Regions from separate parts of the Kitasatospora sp. NPDC002040 genome, predicted to be linked through region 3. Evidence: riboswitches for the same ligand, from Rfam matches in the RefSeq annotation. Region 3 holds a riboswitch; each other region holds the start of a gene.
The links. A riboswitch is a leader RNA that binds a small molecule or an ion and turns the genes downstream of it on or off. The one in region 3 is predicted to bind cyclic di-AMP.

Region 1: it holds a riboswitch for cyclic di-AMP, as region 3 does, so the genes downstream of both, ABT118_RS19895 (C40 family peptidase) here and ABT118_RS15005 (M23 family metallopeptidase) in region 3, are expected to answer to the same signal.
Region 2: it holds a riboswitch for cyclic di-AMP, as region 3 does, so the genes downstream of both, ABT118_RS10985 (transglycosylase family protein) here and ABT118_RS15005 (M23 family metallopeptidase) in region 3, are expected to answer to the same signal.
Region 4: it holds a riboswitch for cyclic di-AMP, as region 3 does, so the genes downstream of both, ABT118_RS29350 (M23 family metallopeptidase) here and ABT118_RS15005 (M23 family metallopeptidase) in region 3, are expected to answer to the same signal.

What each region holds. Positions count from the first base shown of each region.
Region 1 is NZ_JBEOXV010000008.1:139,371-141,563, forward strand. It holds gene ABT118_RS19890 (C40 family peptidase) at 1-449, shown strand, start outside; cyclic di-AMP (ydaO/yuaA leader) riboswitch at 816-980, shown strand; gene ABT118_RS19895 (C40 family peptidase) at 991-2,070, shown strand.
Region 2 is NZ_JBEOXV010000003.1:154,951-157,143, reverse strand. It holds gene eno (phosphopyruvate hydratase) at 1-74, opposite strand, end outside; gene ABT118_RS10985 (transglycosylase family protein) at 287-1,003, opposite strand; cyclic di-AMP (ydaO/yuaA leader) riboswitch at 1,009-1,159, opposite strand; gene ABT118_RS10980 (cytochrome P450 family protein) at 1,371-2,193, opposite strand, start outside.
Region 3 is NZ_JBEOXV010000004.1:416,289-418,481, forward strand. It holds gene ABT118_RS15005 (M23 family metallopeptidase) at 1-987, opposite strand, end outside; cyclic di-AMP (ydaO/yuaA leader) riboswitch at 991-1,143, opposite strand; gene ABT118_RS15010 (DUF6348 family protein) at 1,502-2,193, shown strand, end outside.
Region 4 is NZ_JBEOXV010000021.1:52,183-54,375, reverse strand. It holds gene ABT118_RS29355 (hypothetical protein) at 1-447, shown strand, start outside; gene ABT118_RS29350 (M23 family metallopeptidase) at 487-1,296, opposite strand; cyclic di-AMP (ydaO/yuaA leader) riboswitch at 1,309-1,470, opposite strand; gene ABT118_RS29345 (YiaA/YiaB family inner membrane protein) at 1,686-1,976, shown strand; gene ABT118_RS29340 (tautomerase family protein) at 1,993-2,193, opposite strand, start outside.

The DNA.
Region 1 (2,193 bases), on a different contig from region 3:
TGAACCAGCTCAGCGTGGCCGACCAGCGGGCCGTGCTCGGTGACCGCGCCTCGCGCGACTCCAGCCGGATCGACCTCAGCAACCTGCCGCCGGCCTCCGGCTACGCCGCCAAGGCGCTCGCCGCCGCGATGAGCAAGCGCGGCTCGGCGTACGTCTGGGGCGCCACCGGCCCGAACACCTTCGACTGCTCCGGCCTGATGGTCTGGGCGTACGCGCAGGCCGGCGTCTCGCTGCCGCGCACCTCGCAGTCGCAGGCCTCGGCCGGCACCGGCGTGGGGAACAACCTCGCCAACGCGCAGCCGGGCGACCTGGTGATCTACCACAGCGACGCGCACCACGTCGGGATGTACATCGGCAACGGCCTGGTGGTGCATGCCCCGCGCACCGGTGACGTGGTCAAGGTGATGCAGGGCGACGCGATGCCGATCAAGACCATCCGCCGGATCTGACCTTCCGTCAGCCTGATGCGGCATAACGGACATCTCCGTAGCAACACCCGCAACTGACGCGCCGTGACACGCGCGGGCCCGCCGAAATCTCTCTGTGATCCGGGACACATTCGGCGGGCCGTTCCATGCCCGCAACCTGAGGTTTCGTCAGCACAGTGTGCATTTCCGGTCACTGGCAGTCGTAAATTCTGACGAATCACGACTTCATTACGACTTTTTACTTACAAGGATTTGAACCGATCACGGTTGGGTTACTAGGGTCGTCTCGAACCACCGCACTGTCGATCACCCAGCCTGGGTGGCGGCGGGGGTTACCGCCGAGTTCGAGCGCACAGCGCGGCAGTCCGACTGCCGTACGGGGAAGCCCCTGTGAGGGTGCTGTCGATCGGAGCCGGGGAACCACGTTCCTCGGGGTGAATCGGCGCCAGGTCGACGGACCGTCGTGAGACGGCTCGCCGGTGAGGCGTCGTAGGGCATCTCTTCCAGCCCGAACCCGTCAGCTCACCCGGTAGGCGGACGTAGGAAGAAGGAGCCCGCCTTCGTGGCGTCCCATCGTCGTCCCAAGCCTGCCGGCCGTACCCGCGTCTCGATCATCACGGCTGCCGCCGCCGCTGCGGTGGCCCTGTCCGCCCAGACCGGTGCCCACGCCGACCCGACTCCCACCAAGGACGAGGTCAAGACCCAGGTCGACCAGCTCAACGAGCAGGCCGAGGCTGCGACCGAGCAGTACAACGCGGCCACGGAGAAGCAGCAGACCCTGCAGCGTCAGGTCAGTGCCCTCCAGGACCAGGTGGCCCGGCAGCAGGCCGAGGTGACCACCATTCAGAGCGCCCTCGGCGAGGTCGCCGCCGAGCAGTACCGGACCGGCGGGATATCTCCCACCGTCCAGCTGATGCTCTCCAGCAGCCCGGACGCCTTCCTGGGCCAGGCCGACTCGCTGAGCCAGCTCGGCACCTCGCAGGCCGACGCGCTCAAGACGCTGAAGGGCGAGCAGGCCAAGCTCGACCAGCAGAAGTCCGAGGCGCAGAACAAGCTCGCCGACCTGGAGAGCACCGCCCGGGAGCTCAAGGCCGGCAAGGAGCAGATCCAGGCCAAGCTGGCCGCCGCGCAGTCGCTGTTCGACTCGCTGAGCAAGCAGGAGCAGGAGGCGCTGCGCGCCGCCGAGGCCAGGTCCGCCGCGGAGGCCGCCACCAAGGCGACCGCCAAGCCCGCCTCGGACGACCGCGCCTCGCGCACCGAGAGCCGCCCCGACCTGAGCGGCCTGCCGGCCGGTTCGCACGCCGCCGCCGCGGTCGCGGCCGCGGTGTCGCAGATCGGCAAGCCGTACGGCTGGGGCGCCACCGGCCCGGACAGCTTCGACTGCTCCGGCCTGATGCTCTGGGCCTACAACAAGGCCGGGGTCTCGCTGCCGCGCACCTCGGAGTCGCAGATGGGCGCCGGCCAGAACATCGGCACCAACATCGCCGACGCCAAGCCCGGCGACCTGATCATCTACCGCGGTGGCGGCCACGTCGGCATGTACGTCGGCAACGGCCAGATCGTGCACGCCCCGCGGACCGGCACCCTGGTGCGGTACGAGTCCGCCACGGTGATGTCGATCACCCGCATCGTCCGGGTCTGACCACCCGTTCGTCGTACTGCCCGCAGGCCCGGCCCCGTGCCGGGCCTGCGGCGTTTCCGGAACCGGCACTGGTGTCCGATTAGTGGTCAAATATTCGGTGCTGTAGGGGTTTGGACTAGATCG
Region 2 (2,193 bases), on a different contig from region 3:
ACCTCGACCTCGACCGTGGGGTTGCCGCGGGAATCGAGGATCTCGCGGGCTACGACGACATCAATGGACGGCACGAGGCATCTCCTTGGCGGAAGCGGGATGTGTTGTCGTTTACGACCAGAGCCTAACCGCACCTCGGCCCGGGACCACGCTGACCTTGGTCCTGTCTCACCGTGTGGCCCGGCTACTCACCGGTAGTTCACCTGAATGACCGCGAACGGGGCCGAACCGGAACGAGCCGGTGCGGCCCCGCGCTGACGGTGTGTCGTGGATCGGTGCGGCCCGGTCAGCCGAGCTTGAGCACCTGGCCCGGCAGGATCAGGTCCGGGTCGCCGCCGATCACGGCCGTGTTCGCCTGGTAGACCTGGTGCCAGTCCAGCCCCTGGGCGGCGGCGATGCCGGAGAGGGTGTCACCGGACTTGACGGTGTATCCGCCGGTGGCGGCGGGTGCCTTCGGCGCCGCGTGCTTCGGCGCGCTGACGGTCGGCGCGGCCGCCTTGGGGGTGGCCGGCTTCGGCGCCGCCTGCTGCTTCGGGGCGGCCTTGGTCTCCGCCTTCGGGGCGGCGGCCCGGGTCTCCGAGCGCGAGGCCTTGCCCGCCGAGGTGTCGACCTGGGCGGGCGAACCGCCCTTGGTCAGACCGGCCTTGACGGAGCAGACCGGCCAGGCGCCGGGGCCCTGCGAGGCGAGCACCTTCTCGGCGACGGCGATCTGCTGGCCCTTGCTGGCCTGGTTGGCCTGCGCGGCGTAGGACTGGCCGCCGAAGGCCTTCCAGGTGCTCGGGGTGAACTGGAGCCCGCCGTAGAAGCCGTTGCCGGTGTTGATGCTCCAGTTGCCGCCGCTCTCGCACTGGGCGACCTTGTCCCAGGTGTCGACCGGGGCGGCGTGGGCGCCGGTGGCGCTCAGCAGCGGCAGCGCGAGGCCGACGCCTGCAACTCCCGCGACGGCGATGACCTTCTCGGCCTGCGTACGACGACGATGACGGCCCGAACCGGTGAAGAGCATGAAGAAGTCCCTCTCCGCACGCCTGCGAGGTGAGCTGTCGGGTTCGGACCGGGAGGTGGCCCGGCCGCCATCGCTGGCGGCTTCACCCCAAGCCGTGGGGGACGGCGAATTACGTGGGTCCCCCGCCCCTGCCCAAGGGTCTGGTCGGTGTCCCGGCAGCGCGGCGGGCAGGATTCGGCGTTCCGCGCACGGGGTTCGCAGCTGCGAACACCAGGGAGAGTAAGCAGATGACCAGATGGATCACAAGCTTATGTCGAACAGATCACACATAAATCACGCTGCGCAGCGGGACGTCCACAAACCATACTGGTATGTCCGGATTGATGCGTACTCAGATCACGCCCGATCAGATCTGACCGACACGCCGTCAGTTCTCCGGGGTGAACGACACCGGCAACTCCCGCAGCCCGCGCATGATCAGGCCGCCCCGCCAGCGCAGCTCGGCCGGATCGGCGGCAAGTTGCAGGTCCGGCAGCCTGGTCAGCAGCGTGGCGAGGGCGAATTGACCCTCCATCCGGGCGAGCGGCGCACCGATGCAGTAGTGGATGCCGTGACCGAATCCGAGGTGCGGGTTGTCCTTGCGCGCCAGGTCCAGGGTGTTCTCCCCGGCGAACCTGGCCGGGTCGCGGTCGGCCGCGGCCAGCACCACCAGCACCGGGTCGCCGACCGGGATGTCCACCCCGCCGATGCTCAGCGGGTGGGTCGCGAACCGCCAGGTGGCCAGCTCCACCGGACCGTCGTAGCGCAGCAGTTCCTCCACTGCCGTGGCCAGCAGCTCCTTCTCGCCGCGCTGCACCGACTCCTGCAGCAGCGCCCGCTGGGCCGGGTTGCGGAGCAGCGCGTAGGTCCCGTTGCCGATCAGGTTGATGGTGGTCTCGAAGCCGGCGAACAGCAGGATGAAGGCCATCGCGGCGGCCTCGTTCTCGGTCAGGTGCTCACCGTGGTCACTGGCCCGGATCAGCCCCGAGATCAGGTCGTCGCCGAGATCGGCCCGCTTCCGGTGGATCAGCTCCAGCAGGTACGTCCTGATCTTCTTCACCGCCCGGCCCACCCCGCCGCGCTGGCCGCCGTGGTGACGGATCATCGCCCCGGCCCAGTCGCGCAGGTCGTCCTGGTCCTCCGGCGGCACGCCGAGCAGGTCGCAGATCGCGTAGATGGGCAGCGGGAAGGCGAACTCGTGGATCAGGTCG
Region 3 (2,193 bases):
GTGGGCGCGGAGGTACGCGACCGGGTCGATGTCGGAGCCGTAGGACGGGCCGGTGCGGACCTCGAAGTGCAGGTGCGGGCCGGTCACGTTGCCGGTGGCGCCGGAGAGGCCCAGCTGCTGGCCGGCCGAGACGGACTGGCCGACCGAGACGGAGATCGAGGAGAGGTGGGCGTACTCGGAGTACTTGCCGTCGGCGTGCTTGACGACGACCTCGTTGCCGTAGGACCCGCCGTTGCCGGCCGAGACCACGGTGCCGGCGGTGATGGCCTTGACGCTGGTGCCGGTCGAGGCGCGGAAGTCGACACCGGTGTGGTAGCCGCTGGACCAGGAGGAACCGGAGGCGTGGTACGCGGTGGAGGTGCCGCCGCTGACCGGGGCGACGTAACCGCCGGTGGCCACGGTGGCCGGCTTGGCGGCGGCGGTGCTCGGCGCGGTGGTGGCCGGCTTGGCCTTGGGGGCCTCGACGGCCTTCGGGGCGACGGCCGACTTGGAGCGGGACGCCTTGGTGGAGGTGTCCGCGGTGGAGTTGGTGGAGGGCTTGGTCTCGGCCTTGGGGGCCTCGGCGGCCTTCGGCGCGACGGCGGCCGCGGCCTTGCCGGAGAGCGAGAGCTGCTGGCCCGGGAAGATCAGGTTCGGGTTGCCGCCGACCACGCTGCGGTTGTCCTGGTAGAGCTTCTCCCAGCCGCCGTCGACCTGCTGGGCCGTGGCGATCTTCGAGAGGGTGTCGCCGCCGACGACCTTGTACTGGCTCGCCGCCGGGGTGGCGTCCGCGACCGGGGCCACGGCCGGGGTCTCGGTGGCGGTCTCGGTGGCGAGAGTGCTCGCGGCAGCCGGGGCGGCCTGCGGTGCGACGGCGGTGGCGTGGCCCTGGTGGGCGCTGGCGGCGGCCACCGGAAGCGCGAAGGTGGCGCCGAGGACGCCGGTCGCGACGGCGATCCGGGTCAGGTGGGACAGCTGGACGCGACGGTGCTTGCCCTGTGCGGACATGGGTGGTCCTCTCCGACGCCTACGAGGTGAGCTGTCGGGTTCGGGCTGGAGTTGCCCGGCCGCAGGAATGCGGCTTCACCCCAAGCCGGACCGGTCACACCGGTTCGGCGACTTACCTTGGGTCCCCCGCTCCTGCCATGCGTGCCTTGTTCGAGGCGCCGGGCGGCGGCAGGACTCGGCGTTCCGCCCGGTTGAGCCCGTCCGGTCGTTCACCGGACAGGCCTCGAATAGAAGCCGATCCTCCGCTTGCTGGCAAGCCCCGGTTGAACGGTCAATAAGGATGATCAGGGACGAAGGTCACGCTCCGGACGGGACCTGGGCCTCTGGGGGCCCGATTCGCTGACGCTTCGTCCCCGGCCCGCCCACGGAGGGTGGCGGAAATCGCCGTGCGTACCCGCTCGATCCCGCTCCGCCAACCTTCACCGTGACACCGCTCACGTCGGGCCGATACGCTCGCGGCGTTCGAGCATCGAGAGCCGCTGTTCGAAGTGCTGCGAAGCGAGGAGACCCGTCTGTGCGCCCCGAGGAGCGGCTGGCCGTGGTCCAGCGCGGTGTGGTCCGCGAGATGGCCGGGCTGGGTCAGGAGTTCACGGTGGACGGTGCGGTGGTGCGCGGACCAGGCACCACGGCGGTGGCGTTCCGCGAGCACACCGAGCCCGGCACCGGCGGCCACCTCGACCTCGGCTACGTGCTGCACCTCGGCCGGGGCGACGCCCCGGTGATCTGGGACTGTGCAGCCGGCGTAGGCGGCACCGAGGTGGAGCAGCTCGACAGCGCGGTCAGGATGTGGGCCGGGACCACGGCGACCACCGTGGTCGGGCTGCTCGGCGGCAGCGGTGCGCACTGCTCCACGCCCGACTTCCCCGGCTGGCACGTGGTGCAGGGCCCGGCCGCCGTCTTCGGAGCCGACACCGGCCCGCTGACCGACTGGCTCGCCGGGCGCGAACTGACCCCGGTGCTGACCGCCGCCGAGCTGCCGGAGCTGACCGACCGCCAGGTGAACGGCGTGAAGCTGTTCTTCGGCGGCAAGACCGGCCATGACGTCGCCGAGGTCCGGGTCAACGGCGCGGTGTGCCAGGCGGCTTCGGCGGCCCTGCGGGCGCAGGACTGGCCGCGCGGCGAACGGCTGCGCTGGGCCCGGCTGTTCCTGCTGATGGTCGCCGAGCACCCCGGTGCCGTGGCCCCGCCGCAGGCCGAACCCGTGCC
Region 4 (2,193 bases), on a different contig from region 3:
GGCTGGCTGGACGGCTTCCGGGAGCTGACGGCGGAGCAGCGGGCCGAGGCCTTCGGCGCCCTGACCGGGCTGGACGAGATCGACGCGGACGGCGGCTGGGGCCGGACCAGGCTGATCTCGATCGGGATGGCCACCGACGGCGCCCGGCTGCTGCTGGAGAACCGGCTGATGCAGCGCAGCTACCGCAACCTGGCCGGGCTGAACGCGCTCGGCCTGCCGATGCCGGACGAGCTCTCCGGCGACTTCGACGGCTTCGAGGCGGCCGTGGCCGAGGAGGCGCTCCGGCTGTGCGGCGAGTGGACCGTCCCCGGGCTGCCCGCGCTGCTGGTGCACGAGTACCCGGACCTGGCGCCCGAGCCGGGCACGGAGGAGATCGAGGCCTACCTGAGCGAGCAGGCCGCCGAGGAACAGGCCGCTGCCGAGCAGGCCGCCGAGGAACAGGACTGACGCGTCGGGCCCCACCGGAACCGGTGGGGCCCGCTCGGGTCAGGGGTTGACGCCGCGCTCGCGCAGCCAGTCCAGCGGGTCGACCGGGGTGGCGCCGCCGGGGCGGACCTCCAGGTGCAGGTGCGGGCCGGTGACGTTGCCGGTGGCGCCGACCTTGCCGAGCACCGTGCCGGGGGCGACCTCGCCCGAGGCGGTGGCGATCGAGGACAGGTGGCAGTACCAGATCTCGGTGCCGTCGGAGAGCGTCTCGATCACCCGGTAGCCGTACGCGCCGGACCAGCCGGCCGAGGTGACCGTGCCCGCGCCGACGGCGGTGACCGGGGTGCCGGTGGGGGCCGCGAAGTCCAGGCCGGTGTGCAGGTGGGACCAGTACGAGCCGGACTGGCCGTAGTGCGCGGTCAGTTCGTAGTTGGTGGTCGGCGGGGCGAAGGAGCCGTGCTGCTCGGCCCGCTCGGCCGCGGCCGCCTGGACGGCGCGCTTGGCCTCCGCCTCCTGCGCGGCGGCCAGCCGGGCGGACTCGTCCGCGGCGGTCCGCTGCCCGTCGGCCTGCTGCTGGATCCGGGCGGCGAGGGCCAGGCCCGGGTCGGCGGAGAGCGGGAACTGCTCCCCGGCCTGGTCGGCGGAGTCGGCGGCCGAGACGGCGGGCGGTACGGCCACCGGCGCGGCGGCGGCCGGGGTGGCCGCGAAGGCGGTGGCACCGAGCGCGGCGGTCATCGCGGTGACGCCGATCAGCGGGCCGCCGGAGCGGGGCTGACGGGGCATCCGGTGCCGGGCGGGGTCCGGGTGGTCCAGCAGCAGCTGGCTGCCCGAGTCGGTACGGGGGTGTGCCGGGGAGTGCGTCGACGCCACGGAGGCGCGCTCCTTTCCTTCCTTCGCGCCTACCGGGTTAGCTGACGGGTTCGGAGCAGGAAGGTCTCCTACGACCGGGTTGGGGCCCGGCCGATTCACCCCAAGGAACGGTGGTTCCCCGGCTCCCGGACCCCCGGTGAAGGCGGGGTCCTGAGGATTAGGCGACGGCGCACGGTGCCGTTCTGGTACGGCGTTGCCGACCGCGCTGCGTTATCAAACGTTAATCCTAGGAGCCCATGATTCCAAGCGGCTTGAGAGGTGCAGTCCACTTCTTCTGACGACCCGTGACCGGAATGCGGCTTCTGTCCGTTCACCCGGTGACTGTGCGCCACCACCGGTTGAGTATGCGTACTCAGGCGTGCGGCAAGGGAGTTGGAGATCCTCGGGGCATGAGCAATTCGATGAAGCCGCAGACCACCAACGCCTACTACCTGCAGGCGGTCCTCTCCTTCGCCCTGGCCACCGCGGCCCTGGCGATCGGGATCGCCTACCTCCCGGTCAGCCCCTGGATGCGCGGCTTCCTGGCGGTCGGCCTGCTCTACGAGATCACCTCGGCGTTCACGCTGGCCAAGGTGATCCGCGACCGCCAGGACGCCGGCCAGATCCACTCCCGGGTCGACCAGGCCCGCCTCGACAAGCTGCTCGCCGAGCACGACCCGTTCCGGGTGGACGGGATCTGAGCGGCGCCCGCAGCGGTCAGCCGGCCGCCCGCTTGGCGGCGTAGGTCTCCCCGCCGGCCGCCCAGTTCTCCAGCGCGACCTCCTCGATCACCACGGTGACCGCCGCCGGGCTCACCCCGGTGATCCGGACGTAGGTCTCGGTGAGCTCGCGGGCGATCTCGGCCCGCTGCTCCACGGTCCGACCGGCCAGCTGCTTGACGGTGATGAACGGCATGAC